DNA from 2 places in the Photobacterium panuliri genome. Region 2 is predicted to be linked to the other one. Evidence: riboswitches for the same ligand, from Rfam matches in the RefSeq annotation. Region 2 holds a riboswitch; the other holds the start of a gene.
The links. A riboswitch is a leader RNA that binds a small molecule or an ion and turns the genes downstream of it on or off. The one in region 2 is predicted to bind cyclic di-GMP.
Positions count from the first base shown of each region.

Region 1: another riboswitch for cyclic di-GMP. It lies ahead of ACSF8X_RS08570 (TfoX/Sxy family DNA transformation protein); the one in region 2 lies ahead of ACSF8X_RS12895 (lytic polysaccharide monooxygenase).

Region 1 covers NZ_CP197192.1:1,842,677-1,852,677, forward strand. The annotation lists gene lpdA (dihydrolipoyl dehydrogenase) at 1-823, opposite strand, end outside; gene ACSF8X_RS08560 (carboxymuconolactone decarboxylase family protein) at 838-1,434, opposite strand; gene ACSF8X_RS08565 (hypothetical protein) at 1,578-1,970, opposite strand; gene ACSF8X_RS08570 (TfoX/Sxy family DNA transformation protein) at 2,498-3,088, opposite strand; cyclic di-GMP riboswitch class I at 3,214-3,319, opposite strand; gene purR (HTH-type transcriptional repressor PurR) at 3,524-4,528, opposite strand; gene ACSF8X_RS08580 (heme ABC transporter ATP-binding protein) at 4,854-5,645, opposite strand; gene ACSF8X_RS08585 (FecCD family ABC transporter permease) at 5,642-6,679, opposite strand; gene ACSF8X_RS08590 (heme/hemin ABC transporter substrate-binding protein) at 6,713-7,549, opposite strand; gene ACSF8X_RS08595 (ExbD/TolR family protein) at 7,546-7,968, opposite strand; gene ACSF8X_RS08600 (MotA/TolQ/ExbB proton channel family protein) at 7,965-8,654, opposite strand; gene ACSF8X_RS08605 (energy transducer TonB) at 8,657-9,391, opposite strand; gene hutW (heme anaerobic degradation radical SAM methyltransferase ChuW/HutW) at 9,810-10,001, shown strand, end outside.
Region 2 covers NZ_CP197192.1:2,830,168-2,840,168, reverse strand. The annotation lists gene ACSF8X_RS12925 (mandelate racemase/muconate lactonizing enzyme family protein) at 1-1,030, opposite strand, end outside; gene ACSF8X_RS12920 (DMT family transporter) at 1,147-2,103, opposite strand; gene ACSF8X_RS12915 (UxaA family hydrolase) at 2,157-3,332, opposite strand; gene ACSF8X_RS12910 (UxaA family hydrolase) at 3,332-3,661, opposite strand; gene ACSF8X_RS12905 (GntR family transcriptional regulator) at 3,815-4,465, shown strand; gene ACSF8X_RS12900 (RidA family protein) at 4,756-6,021, opposite strand; cyclic di-GMP riboswitch class I at 6,651-6,755, shown strand; gene ACSF8X_RS12895 (lytic polysaccharide monooxygenase) at 6,835-8,340, shown strand; gene ACSF8X_RS12890 (lytic polysaccharide monooxygenase auxiliary activity family 9 protein) at 8,632-9,873, shown strand.

The DNA of each region.
Region 1 (10,001 bases), 990 kb from region 2:
AGTCTCCTCCCATTTTGTGGCGTTCAATCAGGGTGACTTTGGCTTTGACCGCAGCGGCAATGTAGGCACTCACCAAGCCACCGGCTCCCGCGCCGATCACCACCATGTTCTGGTCAAAGTGGCTTGGCTTTTCCCATTGGGCGTAAAGGCGGCGTTTGTTGGTGATCCCCATTCCTGCCTTGGCCAATAATGGGAACAGGCCCAGTAATGCCAGTGAGATTAATACCGGCGCAGAGATGATTCCGCTCAGAGATTCAATCTGACCGAGCTGGGTTCCTGCGTTGATATAGACAGCCGTACCGGCCAGCATGCCAACTTGGCTGACCACAAAGAAAATACGGGTGCTGATAGGCGTTAACCCCATCAGAAGATTGACAAGGAAAAACGGGAAAATGGGTATCAGGCGCAGGGTGAAGAGATAAAAAGCACCATCTTTCTTGACGCCGTTGTTGATTGCGGACAGTCGTTGCCCGAATTTAGCCTGAACCCAGTCACGTAGGATGAAACGGCTGAACAGAAAAGCAAGGGTTGCGCCGATGGTACTGGCGAAAGACACCAGTAGCAGGCTCCACCAGAATCCAAATAAGGCGGCACCAAGGAGTGTCATAATCGCTGCGCCGGGCAAGGATAGGGCTGTGACAGCGACGTATACGGCAAAATACACCAGACTCGCGGTGATGGGGTTACTGGTAATCGTATCTTGCAGGGCGATCTGCTGTGCCTTGGCATTTTCCAGAGTGAAATAGGCCCCTAAATCAAACCCAATCCATAATCCGATTAGTGCGACAACGATTCCGGTTATTAGCAGTTTTTTTCTGTCCATATTGAGTGCTCCCGTTATTGGCCCTGCGGAGTGTCTGTCTTGTTGGTTGTGTCGCTATCTTGCTGCTGAGGCTGAATCGGTAAACTGCAAAACCCCTGCTCAGGTACATCAAGGGCGGTATTGAACTTGGCCGATAGGTTCTGAAAAGCAACCAAGGCGGTCAGTTCAACGATAGCATCTTCGTCATACCATTGGCTGAGGGTCGATAGCATATCGTCAGTAACTTTCTGGCCTGTGATCGTCATCGCTTCTACGTAGTGCAACACGGCAATTTCTTCTGCATTGAATAGGTTGCTGTGCTGCCAATTAGCCAGTGCTTTGATTTTTTCGACTGAATCACAGCGTTCAGCCAGCTTCATGCCATTGGCGTCAACACAGAAGGCGCAATCGTTGAGTTGCGAGACGCGGACGCAGATCAGCGAACGGATCACTGGTGCGAGGGGGGATGATGAGCGGTCAAGAAAGCCGAAAAAACCTGCGACTAGCCAGAATAAGGTTGGGCGACGCCCCCACAACTTGGCGGGATTGAGTACATTGCCGTAGTGTCGCTTCTGAAGCCACAGTAGGGGCCGGACAAAAATAGAATAACGACGTTTGGATGGGATGCGCACATTAACCTCTCTGAATGTCTATGGTTTGCAAGAAAAAACTGCAAGCCTGTCATTATCACCGATATGCTGGTGCATTTGTGAGACTAGACCTTACCAAGAGGCGGATTATTTCAGTTTAATTGAAAAAAGTGCTTTAAATTCTTTTAGTTGATGCTTATTTGTACAGTTCTGGGTTGGTTATTGGTAACCATATGTTTTGGCACGGCCTCTGCAATCAGCAAATAGCCGCAAACAGCGATGGGCACGAAAGCCAACAGCATGGTTTTACCGATATGGTAGTTTCGATACCAGTACTTCCTCGCTCGTATGCGCAGCAAGATGCCCCACAGTAGAAGGGAACTGTTACTGAGCAGGGTCCAGGTAACCGCATCTCTAAGAGCTGTGATCGACGTGTAATCCTGCTGTACGAGGAAGAGGGTTAGCATTGGGGGGAAAAGACTGATCAGGACCAGCCAGCGCATTAGGCGTGGCCATTTACCAAACGTATCCTTGAACACACGTTCATTTTGTCCCGGGAATGGTTTGGAATAACTCATACTACCTCCACGATTCAGTTGTGTTCATTCTAACCTTGGCCTGAACGAAAGAAAGTATGGAGCAAGATCAGCGAGTAGCTTTGTGAGGAGATTCAATATTTGACGGAGTCTGACAAAAATTTGTCATATCAATGTTGATCTTGTTCTGATTTGCTTGTCATGCTGGCAAAAAGGCGAGGTGTGGCGGTTGGTGTGTTCTGCTTCTCTTGAGACTTTGTCTAATGTCCTCGTTCTCACGCTGTTGTTTATATTTTTATGCCACTGAGTTTAGTGAACCTGTGTTGGGACTTTTATTACGGCGCCTTATTGCGCATGAGTGCATATATTTAATATATAAGTCAGCGATCAGCCTAATTATTACTGGATTATAAATAAATGGCAGGGTTAATTCATCAAGGGAATTTATAATTAATGGAATATAAATAAATCTTAATTATTATTAACGGGTTTAATGGTTTTATTAATAGGAATAAATAAAAAAAGAGACCCGAAGGTCTCTTTCTAAATTCTGTTTATTAATACCTAAATTAGTTTAGGTCATTCAAAAGTTGTTGACGGCGTTCTGGTGGAATAACTGTCCAGTGTCTGCCGCTGATTGCGCCTTCTAGTTGCCATAGCATATCGATGGCTAGGCTGCCGCTGTGTGTGGCTTGTAGGGCTTTAAACGCATTGATTGAGCCAGCATTTTTTAGCTCTTCAATGGTAGCGATGCCTGCTTTCTTCAGCATACGCTCGTTGGCTAGGCGCAGGTTTGGTAGATCTTTGATGCGCTCTGGGCCTGTGGTTGTCTTGGTGACTTTATCAACTTGAGCTGCCTCAAGTGATTGTTTTGCATGCTCTAGAATTTTTTCTGGTTGCTGCCACCATTCTTCAGGAATGGCATAGTGCTTGGTAACAACAGGAAAGCCACGCTTTTTATAAATATATGGTTCTAAGCCTGCGTCTTTGAATCCAGTTTCATTAGAAGCATTAGCACGCAGGTGAAGTTTATTATTTACGACTAGCGCGAACATCGTTTCGCCGGAAAAAATACCATAACCACCAAACATAGAACGTGATTTGATATTACCAAAACATTGGAATAGTCGTAATGAGTCTTTAAGTACTGGTTTGTCCATGTGTCTTCTCTGTAAATAAGTTAGAAGTCACCAAACAACAGAGCGTGGAGAAAGAATAGCAAAGATACACAACTGGTTATGTCAGACAATAGCGAATATTTTCTGAAATGATGATTGCTATATCCATCGGCAACCCCGCTACCTTAAGTTGAATAAAAAATAGGGATATATTCAGCTCTTAGGCCGGAAGCTTTGCGTCCCTACCTTTCGATAGGTTTGCCTTGTTCGTGACCTGGTAAGAATATCATTAGTTGATAAATTTGAACTTGCTCCCAATTTTGGTTTTGTGATCCTTGTCACATATTTTCATTCAGATGGCTGATAAAGGCAACGCATTTTTGATTTTCGTTCGATAAGTATCGGTCAAAATTGTAAAAAAAGCCGGCCTATGGTAGGCCAGCTTCTTGTATTGTCATCAGATTGTGTGACGTGTAATTAGTTGAGTTTCTTCACTGATTTTCGCTCAACCAGTTCAGGAGTCATCTCGAACACTTGGTGTGCATGTTCTTTGTCTTTTACGCGATGCATCAAAATCTCAACAGCACTTTTGCCCAATCGACGCTTTGGCTGGTGGATTGTGGTCAATGGTGGTGAAAAGTAAGGTGCTAGATCGATATTGTCGTAACCAATGATAGAGATATCATCCGGTATACGGATTCCTGCTTGTTGGAAGGTACTGATCAGACCCATCGCCATGATGTCGTTGAAACAGAAGATAGCAGTTGGACGTTCTTCCATTGCGATTAAGGCATTTGCTGCGACAACGGCAGATTCACACTCGAAGTCACCTTCCAGAATCCAATCTTCGTTGACAGGCAAATTCGCTTCGTTCATTGCCTTGCGGAAACCTTTAAGGCGATCGCGGCAAGCAGCCTTTTCGCTGTGGCCTGTCAGGCAACCAATTTTCTTGTGACCATGCTCAATGAAGTATTTAGTCGCTACATAGCCACCAAGTTCTGCATTGTCTTGGATCTTATCTGTATGTGGGCTCTCTGGACCCCAGTCCATGATAACCATTGGTAGATCTTTTTGGCGCTCTAACAGTGCAAGCAGTTTTTCGTCCAGATCAGAACACATGACCAACAGGCCATCTACGCGTTTTTCAGCCAGCATTCGCAGATAGTCGCGCTGCTTGTCGAGGTTTCCTTCGGTATTACAAAGGATAAGTGTGTAACCCTGACCATAGCAGTACTCTTCAACGCCGTGGACAACTTCAGCGAAGAATGGGTTGGTTGACTTGGTTACCAGCATACCGATAGTGCGAGTTGTGTTGCACTTCAAGCTTCGCGCAACGGCACTCGGTGCATAGTTAAGCTCGTCAACGGCTTCCAAGACTTTTTTCTGTGTTGCTTCTGCGACGAAGCGAGTTTTGTTGATTACGTGAGAGACGGTGGTCGTTGAAACACCAGCCAAACGCGCAACATCTTTAATCGTTGCCATAGTTATTCTTCTAATAAGATAGAGGTCAGAGGACCTAACTGAAAGCTTTACCCAAAAGAGTAGTGAACTTATCCACATCTGCTGTAATTACAGTTCACTATTCTATTGAGTACAGCGAGTAGAAACAGCTAAAGCCGCATCACAAAGGGCGGCATAGCTCGTCGTTCTGATCGACGTATAGAATAGCGTAACAAGCAACGCACTGTTAGTTTGCACCGTGTAATCGCTTGCGTTCACATTTTACCGAGTGTGGATAAGAGTGCAATAATTCTTATCGAAGAAATGAAAAAATCTTGATGGCGGTCATCATTTCTATCCGTGAGGCTTATGATATTACAATGGGATAGCCATAAACAGGATGGGGCATGACCGATACCCGCCAACCATAGACACGTTCAATATTGCTACTGGTTAGGACTTGGTCAGCGTTTCCATCTGCTTGGATACGACCGTGGTTCATAATCACCAATCGATCGGCATACTGTGAGGCCAAATTTAGGTCATGAATGACCACAACAACGGCAGCGCCAGATTTGGCCATGTCTTTGGCTACCTGCAAAGTATTGTGCTGGTGGGCAAGATCAAGCGCCGATGTCGGTTCGTCAAGCATCAGTATACATTGATGGCCAGCTTCGCTGAGCTGGGTCAATACCCGAGCAAAATGCACGCGCTGTTTTTCCCCGCCTGAAAGGCTAGGGTAAAGTCGGTGGGCAAGGTGGTTGACATCGACCCGTGTCATGGATGCTTCTGCAACGGCCTGGCATTTTGTATTGGGTAGATCAAGTGGCATACCGCCGAGCTGTACGACCTCCTGTGCGGAAAAGGCAAAAGTCAGGCCGCTGTGTTGTGGCAATACGCCAAGATGCCTAGCCAGTGTTTTGGGTGACCATTGCTCACGTAGATGATCGAAGTAGTACGTTTTGCCGCCTGCCTCTATTTCCCCGCAAAGCACTTTTAGCAAGGAGCTTTTCCCCGCACCGTTAGGCCCGAGCAGGGCGGTTAGCTCACCGCTTCGTAGCTGAATGGAAAAGTTCTCCAGCAGCGTTTTCCCGCCAAGTGATAGGTTTAAGTTACGGGCATCTATCGCAATTGGGAGATGGGGCGATGGGGTCGTCATGACATTCTCCCTTTTTGTTGAGTTAGCAAGATAATAAAGAACGGAGCCCCCAGAATAGCGGTGATGATGCCGACGGGTAGCTCTGCGGGAGCGGCAGCTATACGTGCAAGCATATCGGCAACCAGCAGGATTAATGCCCCGATGAGCGCTGATAGTGGGAGCAGCGTTTTATGGTTGGGGCCAGCCAGTATTCGCCCAATATGGGGGACGATAAGGCCGACAAAGCCAATAACCCCTGTCAGAGAGACGGCAATACCGACACCTGCCGCACACAGAAGAATCAAGCGACGTTTTAGCTGTTGCACATTAATGCCGAGGTGTTTGGCTTCTGCTTCACCTAGTAATAGGGCGTTGATGCCATTCGCATCGCGGTAAAATAACGTCAGAAGTGTGGTAAGAGTGGCAAAAGCCAGACCGATCCCCGGCCATGTTGCGCCGGCCAGCGAGCCCATACTCCATAAAGAGAGATCGCGCAGAGCCTGATCATCGGCAAAGTAGTTCATCAACCCCAGTGCGGCACCTGAAAGCGCACCGATGGCCACACCTGCAAGTAGCATGACAGTAACGGATGTTCCATTTTTATCTGTGCCTAATTGATAGACGAGATAGGTGCTTACCGCGCCGCCTATGAAGGCGAAAACAGGAACCGTTCCCAGTGTAAGCAGCAGAGGGTATGAGGCGACAAGGGGAGCAAAAACGACGATGGCAATTGCGGCACCAAGGCTGGCTCCCCCCGAAACCCCGATTATGCCAGGGTCAGCCAGCGGGTTACGAAAAAGCCCCTGCATCACGGCGCCGCATAACGCCAAAATCGCGCCAATAGCCATTCCCAAGAGGGTTCTTGGCAAGCGGATTTGATGAATAACAATGTCAATGTGCGCGGGCAGGTTGGTATCCCACGGGGCGAGAGCCTTGACGCTATCGGAAAAGGATATCGCCATCGGGCCGACCACCATTGAGGTGATGATGGCAAGCGCGAGTAAACAAAGGCCGGAAGGAAAGAGAATGCCGGCCGATAGTCGTTTTAAATGCATAGTAAGTACTGCTGGCCTATGCCAAGGTGATAATTAGTTAGGGTAAAAAACGCGGTTAAGACGTTCAGCTTCGCTAAGGCTCTTGAGACCAAGACCGCCAATTAAAGCGGTACCATCAATGGTTGCCAGCGCCTTGTTTTGGCCCGCAGGGGTAGCCGCAAGTAGAGGCATTTTTTTAATCAACTCATCCACTGAACCGAGGCTGTGCATGGTGCGCGAACTAAGCAAAATAATGTCTGGCTGCATTTCAACAATCGCTTCCATCGAGATAGGTTTGTAGGCACTGACCGAATCAGCTGCCGGGTTTATTGCACCAGCCAATGTAATAACGGTGTCTGCTGTGGTGTTTCGGCCGGCTACGTTAGCGGGGCGGCCATCATGGAGCATCAAGAACAGTACCTTTTTCGGTTGATGCTGGCCTGATAGGTTTTTCTCTATGGCTGCGACTGTTTTTGAGACTTTGCTCTTGAGTGCCAAGGCTTCGTTGTTTTTGCCCGTCACGGCACCAACTTGGTCGATGCGTGTCATTAGGTCATCGACGGTTTCTCCAGCGTTGACGACATCGACGCCGATGCCAGCTTGTTTGATCAAATCGAGTGTTGATGACGGACCCATTTCGTTGGAGCCGAGCAAAAGAGTGGGCTCAAGGGCAATTAAATTCTCGGCAGATAGTTGGCGGTGGTAGCCCAGTACAGCAATGTTGTCATCGATGAGGCCTTTGCTGGTGATATCGACTGCAATAAGTTGGTTTTGCGCCTGCATGGCATAGATGAGCTCGGTAATAGCAGCGCCGGCACTGATAATACGCTCTGAAGCCAGGCTTGACTGTGATACGACAAGAAGGGTGGCTGCGAGTGCGAAACGCTTCATGATTTGTCCTCTTCCATTAAAAGTTGGGTAGCTTTGATCTGGTTCTGTTGAAGAAAGGCCAGCAATTTCAGCATATTTTCTACAGATCCTGTTTTATCGGCCCCAATGACAATGGGTTTGTCCGGGTTGGCTCGTGCTTCTGTCAGTAGTTGTTCCTTGAACGATGACCAGTCATCAATAGGTTTGCCTTGCAGTGCCCAATAAGGGGCATTGGCGGTGATGTTGATTGTGATTGGATCCGATTGGGTTGATTGCAATATTTCGGTTTCTGTCTGCGGCAAATCGACTTCTAGAGATTGCAACTTGACGCTTGCTGTTAGCAGCAAGAAAACCATCACGATAAAAATAATATCGAGAAGGGGTGTCAAGTCAGGTTTGAGCTCATCATCAATGATGACGCTCTGGTGTGTCTTAATCATCGTGATGCCTCGACAGTCTCTGATGTGAGGGGTGAGGCTGCTGATTTGCAAGACGGCTCTAGCGATAGTCCTTCAAGCCATAAATTGCAGTGATTGAGGCTATGCTCCAATTTGCCGGTTATCTTATCTGCCCACAGCCCCAAGAGCTGCGCCCCGGTGATCGCCGGTAAGGCAATCAGCAGGCCTGCGGCCGTTGTACGCATGGCAAGACCGAGTCCGTCAGCAAGGTCATTGGGGGTTACCGAACCGCTGCTCATAGCGATGCCTTTGAACATATCGATAAGACCCAGAACGGTGCCGAGCAAACCAAGCAAGGGGCTGATCACGCCAATAAGCGCTAATAGCTTCAGCCCAGAACGAAGCTGGCTTCGTTTTTGTTGAAGCCAAATACCCGCCGCATCTTCGCGCAACGTCTTGGCGAAGTGGCGATGGGCGATGAGCATTGCCACCCCCTTGTAGAGCAGTGGGCGCTGACCTTGAAGTTGGTTGACGAGGTTGTCGAGTGTTGACTCGTCATTGCGGTTTTGCGCGGCGAGCAGGGCGTTGATTTTGCTGCGGCCAACTCCGGTACAGAGCAATACCTGTATCAAGCGTTCAAGAAGGATCATCACGGTCAGAGCTGAACATGCCAGAAGTGGCCAGGTCATAAGGCCGAGCTGGTTCTCTAAATTGGTTAGGGTTTCCATGGTTAATTTAACTCAAAGCGAACAGGGATTTGGACGCGGTGGGCAATGGCTTGCCCATCGACGATATGCGATGAAAAACGCCAGCGTTTAATCGCCTTTATAGCGGCGTCATCAAGAATGTTGGCACCGGATGACTGAACGAGAGTTTGTTTGATTTGCCTCCCCGTTTCATCTATCCAGACCTCAACCATCACCATCCCCTCGATCCCCCGTCGTTTGGCCATTTTGGGATAGCTGACCGGACTAGGGCGGGTGGCAAAGGTAGGCTTGCTAACAAGCTGGGGATTATTGTTGACGCCAGATGACGCCTCTGCGGTTTGGGCTGGAACCGAAGGTGCCTCGATGTGTTTTTCTGATTGGTTTTTAGGCTCTACTGTTTTTTTGTGAATAACGGGTTTTGGCTGTTTCTCAACCGGTTTGACTTTTTTCTCAACCGGCTTTGGAGGGTGTGGTTTGGCCTTAGGTGTCTTTGGCGCTTCTACCTGTTTTTTCTTAACAAGTTTCTTACGTTCAGTCGGTGCCTCTTTTTCAGGAACCTGCTGGGGCTGCGCGTCAGGTTCAACCTGAGCTGTCGGCTTTGGTTGCGGGCTTGGTACAGCAACAAGGTTTAGCGAAACCTTGTTGGCTTCTGTGCCGATAGGCATAGCAAGGGCCATTGTATTAGGGACAACGGATAATAAAACACCATGAAAGGCGACCGAAATGGCGCCGGCTATGACATATCTTTTTGTATTCACGCTCGCATCCAGCTTGCAAATTTTTGCGTTTAACTTATTGCTACGTTGAGGAAAATGGTTGTTGAGTTCCGTGTCATCAACGCAGCTGAACCCAGAATTGGGCTTATTATCCACGAAATGAAAATAATATCAATTATCATTTGCAATAGTGTTCTTGGGTATTTATGATGTGCCGCAAATAAGAGTGATTATCATCTGTTGCGTGGCGTAACGGACGGTAATGCTTAAAAGCAATAAATTAAAATGTAACGTCACTGCCGTGCTCAACACGGAATAGGGCCGAGTATTCAAGCACCTTTCTGGTTGAGATTAGATACTGGCCTTGAAGTAAGCATCAACTGGCGAATGCCGACTGGAGGGCTGGGACAACCAGTTCAAGGAACCCGTGGAACAATATCTCGTATCACTACAGGAGACGATGCCTGAGGCATTGCTCACCGAAGCCGTAACTGGCATCCATTCACCCGATCCCCTTCGCTTTGCGTTCAGCAACAAACGTTCAGCCCATGCTGGCGGTATGAGTGCAATGGTTTCCCCTGATGAGCGTCAGCCCTTGGCGTGTCAGGTGTTGTCATCAGAAAAAGCACCTGAAAAAGAGCGCTGTCTGTAT
Region 2 (10,001 bases):
ACGTAAACAGCGGGCTTGTGCTCTGAGAGTATTCAATCAGATCGCCATGTTCACGAGAAGCGAGGAAATGTACCGTTGCTGCGATCAGGATGCCGGTTGAGAAACCGTGAGGGACTAGCTTCATGCCTGCCATATGCGCCATGTCATAGATCTTCACCATCTCGCTAATACCACCACAACGCGTCACGTCCGGTTGTACAAAGTCAGCGCCCGACTGTTCGATGAAGTTCGCAAATTCGTAACGGGTGGTCAACGTTTCACCGCCAGCCAGTTTCTGTGATGTTGATTGAGACACCTTTCGGTAGCCAGCCAAAACATCATCAGTAATTGGCTCTTCAATCCATAGGAGATTGAATTCCTCTAGCTTCTTAGCCATTTCAATAGTGTGACCGGCTGTGCGCCATGCGCTTGCGAGGTCGATGGCAATTTCAACGTCTTTGTTGATACCACGAGCGGTTTCGCACACGGTCTTAATGATTTCGTAATCAGTCTCTGCATTTTTACCCAGCGGACCGCCGCCGAACTTCAACGACGTAAAGCCCTGAGCGAGCAATTCCGTTGTGCGGGCAATGTTTTCTTCTTTGATTGCCGATGGGATAAACGTCCCGTATGCACGGATCTTGTCTCGGAATTTACCACCAAGAAGCTGCCATACCGGTACTTTGAAGAATTTGCCCGCGATGTCCCATAGCGCCATATCAATAGCAGAGATAGCGTGGATCATGGTTGAACGACGGCCTGCATAATGAGTGCCGTTGTACATCTTTGTGTATAGGCGCTCGATGTCTAATGGGTTTTCGCCAATAAGAAGACGCTCAAGACCCTGCGAAGAGCCGTGGCTCTGAGTAGCCTTAATACACGCTTGAATCATCATTGGTGAGCTATCAGATTCACCCACACCCGTGATGCCTGCATTTGTGTGAACGCGAATAAGAACACCGTCTTCACCCCATTCGCAAGCCTCGTCAAGAGCCGGAACACGCAGGTGAATAACTTCTACTTCAGTGATTTTCAATTCGTTAAATAACATGTTGTTTCTCTGATGCTAAATATATTCAGTACGGAGCCCAATCGTGGAGCTATTAGGCCCCGTTCAAAATTCGCTGCCAGTCTAGGTACTGACAGCGAATGAGCAGCGGGTTCTCATTAAGCGGCGGCTTCTTGAGCAACAGGTGCTTTCTTGAACTTGTCACCCACGGTGTAGATGCACAGCGCGATAACTACCGTGACAACACCGGCCAGTTTCTGCAGGGTGATGGTTTCACCTAGCAGGAAGTAGGCAACGATCATCGCAAACAGCGGCAGGACGTTCAGGGCCATTGTGGTGATAACTGCATCTTGGGTTTTCAGTGTAGCCAGTTCCCACAAGGCGTAGGCGAAGCCAGAACATAGCAGGCCAAGTGCCAGAATACTGCCAAGGTGTTTGCCGTTTTCAACCAGTACGGTTGCAGAGCTGAAGTCAGCGCCAGTGATCACGCCAAGAATCAGCAGTGCCACGGTGGCTGAGGCGAACTGGTAGAAGCTGCTTGAGTACAAATCGTAACGCGAGTTCAGATCTGGCCCGAACTTGCCCAGAATGTAGTTGTAGGTAACAAAGCCCAGCACCCCGCACAGTGCGAACAGATGGCCGAGGTTCAAGCCCTGAATTTTGTTCGATGGGTCGTAGGCGATAACGGCGGCACCGATCAGAGACAATACGACAGCGAAGACTTTCGGAGCGGTTGGCTTGATTTTATCGATGATAAAAACAGCAGCCATCGTCAGGAACGGAGCCATGCCGTTGATAACGCCGATCTCACCGGATGAGGTGTATTCGTACGCCAGAATGGTGAAGTAGAAGAACACCGCCTGGGCAGAGATTCCGGCAGCCATAAGAAGCACGGCGTCTTTCTTGCTTTGGATTTTTTTCAGGGTGTGTTTTTTGGAGAAAATAAACACGGCAACGAAACACAGGGTAGCGATTGCGTAGCGGGCAATCGCAAGTACCACGGGATCTAGCTTACCAGCCAGAACGCCGCCCAGAGGGAATGATGCTCCCCATAGGGCCGCACAGACGAGCGCAAGGGTCAGACCCAATGATTTATTTGGCGCTGTTTTACTCATTTTCTTAATCTCATATGAAGGGGCTGTCCTCGCCCCTTTGAAAGCAACGATGATTACTGAGGGCAAATACCGATAACGTGTTCTAGACGCTGGTCTTTCTGGTATAGGGATGCGTAGGCGTAGCCAACACCTTCAAGGTTGGTCGGGGCACCATTGGCCACAGTGAAGACCTTGTCGATAATCTTGTTCGATACGTTGTCGATGGTGTCTGTGGCATCCATGATACCGCAGGCGTTGATGTCCATGTCAGCGGTGATCAGCGAGGTGTTGCCCGATACGCGGATAACAGGAACAATCGAGTTGTTGAAGCCTGCGGCACCAGCGGTCCAGATAATTAGCTGGCAGCCCAGAGACGCAAAATGCATGGCCGCACCGCCACATAGCATGGTGGTTTCGGTCAGGTAGAAACCGGGTTTGGTCGGCTTTTCACGGTGAATATGGTTAATGCGCAGGCAGTCTTGGATAGGGCGAGTACCTGTTTTGTGCATTGCACCTTGTGATTTTTCGTCAATGGTCGTCAGGCCGCCAACGCTGTTACCGATAGACATTGTTTCCGTGCCTTCGATCACGTGCCAGCGCTTCAGATCCTCAGCGATCAGGCGCTCGATCTTCTCGCCGACTTCTGGCGTGACAGAACGGGCTTTTAGGATATCTTCGCAGCCCAGCAGTTCAAGTAGTTCACCGGCCATAGTGGTCGCGCCCATGTCGACCAGCTTGTCAGAGGCGGCACCCACTGACGGGTTCGATGCCAGACCGCTTGACGTGTCTGAACCGCCGCACTTGATACCGATCCGCAGGGCTGAGACAGGTGCATCTACACGCTCGATGCTGTTGGCGTAAGACTCCAGCTCTTTAGCCAGTGCGATACCGTCCTTAATGGTTTCGATTGTGCCTTTGTTCTTGATAACCGTTAGGGTATGAACCGGTAGGCCTTCCTTGCGAACAGGCTCCGCTATCATCTGCGGGTCGATCGAGCCACAACCCATCGCGATAACCAGTACGCCGGCAATATTCGGGTTGGTTGCGGTATGGATGATGGTATCGATCATTTCTTCGTTGCCACCATACATACAGGTGTAGTGGTTGGTCACAACGACAGAATTCTCAATCTCTTTGCTGATGTTACGCGCAATGCCCTCGCAACACTCGTCAATTGCAACAACCATGATGTTGTTGCGAATACCGAAAGTCCCGTTTGGACGCGGGTAGCCTTTGAATGTTGCGCTCATTATTGCTCGATCCCCATTTGTTTGATGATTTCTTCGATGATTGACTCAGGAATGTCTAGACGTTCGCTGCGAACGTTTTGGACATGCACAAGCTGACCAAGTGGGATTTCAACAATCGATTTACCAATAGAGTGGCCGCATTTCAGAATGTGTTCACCATTGGCGATATCGCCCAGCGCAATTTTGTTGCCGAACGTGATTTTTTGCAGTGCTTTGATCTCAGCGATCACTTCGTTGTCAGCTGAAATAATTTCAACAGCGTCGTGTTTTTCAACGTCACCCAGCAGTGTCGCTACGTTATCCGTAGGTGAAAGTTTTATTGCTTTCATTCTTATATTCTCTGTCTACCGTTAACAGTTAATTGTCTATTGTCCGACAATCGGCAGTATACAGATCTACAGATGACAAAATATGACAAATGTCACAAGTTCGTGTTATATTTTTCAATTACTTAAATCGTGCACTAAGAACGAGTCAGGGAAATGAAGATCAATAAACAGAGCTTAGAAGAGCAAGCTACTGAATTTATTAGAAATATGATCGTTTCCGGTCAGTTGGCAATGGGTGAGAAGATCGTTGAAAGTACGCTGTCAAAAGATCTTGAGCTTTCGCGCAGTACTGTCCGTATGGCATTGAACTCACTTTCACATGAGGGGCTGGTTGTGCAGAAGCCTTATGTGGGATGGCATGTTTTTACGTTGTCGGATGATGACCTGTGGGAGCTATACAACCTACGGGTGGCGATTGAATCCCAGGCGGCAGTGATGGCTGCGGAAAGGGCTACGCAAGAAGACAAGGATGAGCTTCGCCGTATCTACAACGAGTTCTGTGAATTTTGCTCCAATGAAGCGTTGGATATTGTGGAAGTATGCCACAAAGATTTCGAGCTACACCGGAAGGTGGTTGAAATCAGCAAGAGCAACAAGTTCATTAAGATCTACGAGCAGATTTCCAATCAGCTCAAGAGCTATATCAAGTTGACCCATCATGATTATGACTTGTCGCAAAGCGGTATTAGTCATACGGGTATCGTTGAAGCGATTATCGAAGGGGATGCCAACCGCGCTTGGTTGGAGTCTAAGCAAAATATCACCACGTTTACGGATCTTTGCCGCCATCAAGCAACGTCATAACATACAAAGTTTAAGTAACACTTATTTTGGGTGAGCAGCCGTAGTCAACGGTTGTGGATGTGCTGTGTATTGAGTGTGAATGATGGCGTTAAATATCCTCATGTGAGCTGATAGGAGGTATTCCTTATAAGCTGGAATGTTCGTTTCTTGGGGATATTTGCTCTGAAAGAAAAAAGGTCGGTTTTATTATTTCATCGTCATACACACAATAAAATAATAAAGCCGACCCTTTGTATTGGGTATGGAATATAGCTTATCGCATTGATAACAATAAGCTGCATATAGGCATATTATGCCTGTGGAAGCGTACCTTCACCGTTAGAAACAACTGCGTCGATTTGTACTAGGGCACCCATTTCAATCTGAGATACACCTACAACGGTACGTGCAGGAAGCTCACCGTTGAAGAATGTGGTGTACACTTCGTTGATCGCATCGATATCCGCAACATCTTTTAGGTGGATGTTGATTTTAACGATGTCGTCCATTACATGGTCAACACTTTCTACGATAGCTTTGATGTTCTTCAGGCACTGCTCAGCTTGCTCTTTTGCACCGCCAGCGATGATTGCGTTGGTGTTAACGTCAACTGGAAGTTGAGCGGCAATGTGGTTGTAGTGAGAGAAAGCCACTGTTTGAGTGTGCAGCGGGTTACGTGGTGCCGCATCAGTATTGTGGGCGCGGATCACGATGTTGTGGCGATCTTCAACTTCCTGTGGAGGTGTGCCGTCGCCGTGAGAAACTGACGCATCAATCTGAACAAGTGCGCCCATAGGCAGTGCGTCAGCAGCAATCACTGAACGTGCTGGTACGTAAGCCACTGCACGAGCAATAGATGAGTCAGGGAAGAAGGTTGAGTATGCTTCGTTAACTGCATCAAGATTTGCTAGGTCTGTTAGGTACAGGTTGACGCGCACGATATCATCGAATGGTACGTCGATGCTTTCTAGCACAGCCTTCATATTCTTAAGACATTGTGCTGTTTGCTCTTTTACACCGCCTTCTACTAGTGCGCCCGTTTTAGGGTCGACAGGTAGTTGAGCTGAAATGTTGTTGTAGTGAGAGAAAGCTACAGTTTGAGTAGATAGTGCACTTTGCGGTGCATTTTCAGTGTTGCGAGATAGCTTGATCAGTGGGCAAGGCGCTTGTGGTGCAGTACCTTCACCGTTAGAGATCAGTGCATCCATTTGTACCAATGCATCGCCCATTGGCAGTGCGTTCACCTGAACAACAGTGCGAGTTGGAAGTAGGTTATCGAAGAATGTTGCGTAAACTGCGTCTACTGCTTCCATATCTTTGATGTCTTTTAGGAATACGTTGATTTTAACAACGTCATCCATTACGTGGCCGATGCTTTCTACGATAGCTTGAATATTCGCTAGGCACTGTTTTGCTTGGTCTTTTACATCACCAACGACGATTGCACCAGTTTTAGGATCTACAGGCAATTGTGCAGAAAAGTTATTGTAATGAGAGAAAGCAACAGTTTGAGAAGACAGTGTGCTTTGAGGTGCGTTTTCAGTGTTTCTTGAAACCTTGATGATATCGCCAGGCATTTGAAATTTATCCTTGTTATAGAGTACAGAAAATACGTATGTATTTTTAGGTGATCGTATTTGTAAGAATCGTTAAAGTAGGGGCAATGGTAAGGTAAAATATTCAGGATAATTGTGATGAATCTCAAAGTATTATTTTGCTGAAATGGCTAGGCGGCGGGGATAAATAATCATTTTACGATTAATTATCCAGATTTATGCTGGTTCTGTAGTTGTGGTAACTATTTTTTTTGCGAACGATTCGTCAATTGTGAATATAATTCCAGAGAGTTTTATTACAAAAAATCCAAGTTTCATTCAATTCTGATAAATTGTTCACAATAATGCCATTCAAATTTATTCATCGACTCATTTTGTGCGCCGGATATGCCGTTATTACAGCATAAATTCTCTCAAGGCTTTTATTTGTTAAGCCTGATATTTAAGGTACTGACGTGTGCCTTTCTAATTTATTATTTTATATCAGTGAGATAGCAATCAGTGGTCACAACAAAGTAACCGGTTCTTCGTATACCCCACTGTCATTATTGAACTTTATGCATACCAAAATCACAATATATGTGATCTTTATCCCATATGTATTTCTGATCTTTTTGCGGAAAATCAAAGAACCTCTATAAATATGCTTAGTCAGCTAATGGCAAAGAAATCGAAAGGTTTTGACGCAAAGCTTCCGGCCTAAGGAAACCGGTGGACAGGAGTCCCAGAGGTTCTAGGGTAGCGGGGTTACCTGATTGGAATGAAACAGCGCAAGTAGTGGTTATCTTCCAGTAGCTGGCTTCCACAAATAATAATTAATTTGGAAGCTCAACAATGAAAAACGTATTCACACTTTCTGTAGCAGCCGCGTCGGTTGTTACGGCTATGCTACCTCAACTGGCCAATGCTCACGGCTGGGCTGATTATCCTAAAGCGCGTCAGGTTATCTGTAATGAAGATGGCGGTTACTGGGGATCGGCAGACGGTTCGACTATTCCTAACGAGGCGTGTCGTGCAGCCTTTTTGGAGTCGGGTACCTACCCATTTATTCAGACCAATGAATTTGCTTCTCTTGTACCGAACCATACAGATATGGACGCGGTAAAGAATACGGTTAAAGACGGTCTTATCTGTGCTGGTGGTGATACCAAGAAAAGTGGTATGGCAGTAGCGTCTGCGAACTGGCAGCGTACAGAGATGAAAGCAGGCGAAACCTTTACGTTCCGCTACCGTGCGACGGCCCCGCACAACCCAAGCTACTGGCAGTTTTACATGACTAAGCCAGGTTATGATGCTGCTCATGGCCGCATTACCTGGGATGACCTAGAGCTGTTTGATACGGCGGGCAACATTGCTGTTACCCAAGAGAACGACGGTAAATATTACCACATCGAGCTTACTCTTCCGGCCGATCGCGTGGGAGATGCAACGCTGGTAAGCCGTTGGCAGCGTGAGGATCCAGCAGGCGAAGGTTTCTACAACTGTAGCGATATCCGTTTCGATGGTGAAGTTCAGCCAGCAGAGTGGACCAGCAAAGGCGCTTACGTGAAGCCGGGTATCACCGCTGAACAGGGTGATTCGGTGTGGTTCCGTATCTTCTCGGCACAGGGTAATGAAATTGCTTTTGAAAAACTGGCTATCACTGCTGCAAATGAAGATGTTCACGCATGGTCTTATGATTTGGCCGAGCTGGTGAATGCCAAGTACCCGACGATTACGAAAGTGGGTATTCAGCAGGCATCGGGCGAGATTGCCTACAATGCTGCAGATTTGTATGCGAACCAAGTATTTGTGACCAATGGCGATTACAGCTATGCGCTGGATGTTCGTGATGCGGTTGTTGAGCCTGCACCTGTGATGGTTGATGGCCTGAAACCTGAGTACTCATTGGCGGGCGGTTCAGCAGCTATTGCAGCGACAGTACGTTCAGAAGGGCAGTACATTATTAATATGTCTCTGCTTGATGCCTCTGGTACCCCTGTATCTCTGGCGAGCGAGATGATTAACAACGGCTCTGCATCACTGGAAGTCGTTGCTGCCAAAGCGGGTGAGTATACCGTAGAAGTGACAGCAATGGCTAAAGGCAGCCATGAAGCGAAAGTGGTTGCAAGCCAAGCTGTAACAGTGAAAGCCGAGTCAACTGGCGGCGGTGAGTATGATTTCGAGTACCCACAGGGTGTTGGTAGCTACGTACAGGGTGAAACAGTGGTTCTAGGCCGCGACGGCAACACATACCAGTGCCGTCCGTTCCCTGAAGGCGGTTGGTGTAACATTGATTCAGCCGCTCATTATGAGCCAGGCTTTGGTTCTGCGTGGAAAGACGCTTGGATCAAGCAGTAATCACGACACACTATAGATAATGCCCAGAACCCCGCTGAATAAGCGGGGTTTTTTTATGCCTGTGTTTTGGTGCTGCAATACAAACCGATTGAGCTGTGCTCTTCTGCAATCGAAACTGCGTTGCCTGAAGTGTTGAGAGATGACTCCCACCTTATTATTACCTTCTTTGAATTGGCTCGCATGCACCCTATAACAGCCATATCTGGAGGCTCTGCATGGCAGATGAATAGTTCCTATCCTGTCGCGCGAGGGAGTCTTGCTACTTAATATAAGGAAGATAGGTTAAGCACAATGAATAAAGAAGGGATGCTTTTATCGTTAATGGCTGTGGCCGCAGTACTGGGGCCGACCGGACAGGCCAAGGCGCATGGTTGGGCCGATTACCCCAAGGCAAGGCAGGTGTTTTGTCATGAGGGTGGTGGTTACTGGGGCGGTGCTGACGGAGCGGGGATAGCCAATCGAGCCTGCAGGGAGGCATTTAAGGCTTCTGGAACGTATCAGTTCACTCAGCATAATGAGTTTGCTGCTATGGTGCGGGATTATAACAGCATGGCAGCGGTCAAACAGGCTGTGGGCGACGGCCTTATATGCTCGGGCGGTGATGAGCGTAAGCGTGGAATGAGTATTCCATCTGGGTTTTGGCAGCGGACCAAGATGCAGCCAGGGGAAACCTTTAGTTTGCGCTACCGGGCGACAGCACCGCATGTGCCGGGTTTTTGGCAGGTCTACCTGAGCAAGCCCGGCTATGATGCTGCGCGAACATCATTGCGTTGGCGTGACCTGGAACTCATCGGCACCGCTGGCAATATCAAACCCAGAAATGAAGGAGAAGGCCAGTACTTCGTATTTGATGTGACACTACCGCGGGATCGTCGTGGTGATGCGACCTTGGTGACACGCTGGCAGCGGGAAGATCCGGCGGGTGAAGGTTTTTACAATTGCAGTGATATCCGTATTGGTTCGGGGAGTGGCGGTATCGTCAGTGGGAAGCCGGTTCCCGATGGTGACCACGGTGATGATAGCGTGAGCTCGGGAGGTTTTCTCTTTACCGTTACCGGCATTCAAGATCAGTATCAGGTAGGCAAGGAAGGCCATTCGGTGATTTCGGCCATTGTGCGTGCCGATGGGAAGTTTAAGGCTGAGATGGTGATGCTCAGTGGTAATGGGCGAATTATAGCTCGTGATTCCAGTAAGTTATCGCGGGGGCAGGCGGCACTGGCATTGCTTGCCGACGAAGCGGGCAAATTTACGGTTAGGATCAAAGTGACGCCATTACAAAGTAATGGTAAACCTACGGTGGTCAGCCATTCCGTTCGGGTGATCGGCAAAGATAAACCGACTCAGGAACATGATTATACCTATCCGGATGGGATAGGCAGTTATGTGGTTGGCGAAACGGTTGTGCTAGGGCGTGACGGTAATACGTACCAGTGCCGTCCTTTTCCCGAAGGGGGGTGGTGCAACGTCAATTCGGCCACACATTATGAACCGGGATTTGGTTCGGTCTGGCAGGATGCTTGGACAAAGTTGTAACGTTATGAGTTTTATGGAAAGCGTCAGCATAAGCTGGCGTTTTTTTTTGCGTGTTTACTCACATATCAAGGTTGCCTTTAGTGACGTAATGAAAATTAATGTTTCCGTATATAAACAAAGTTATGTTG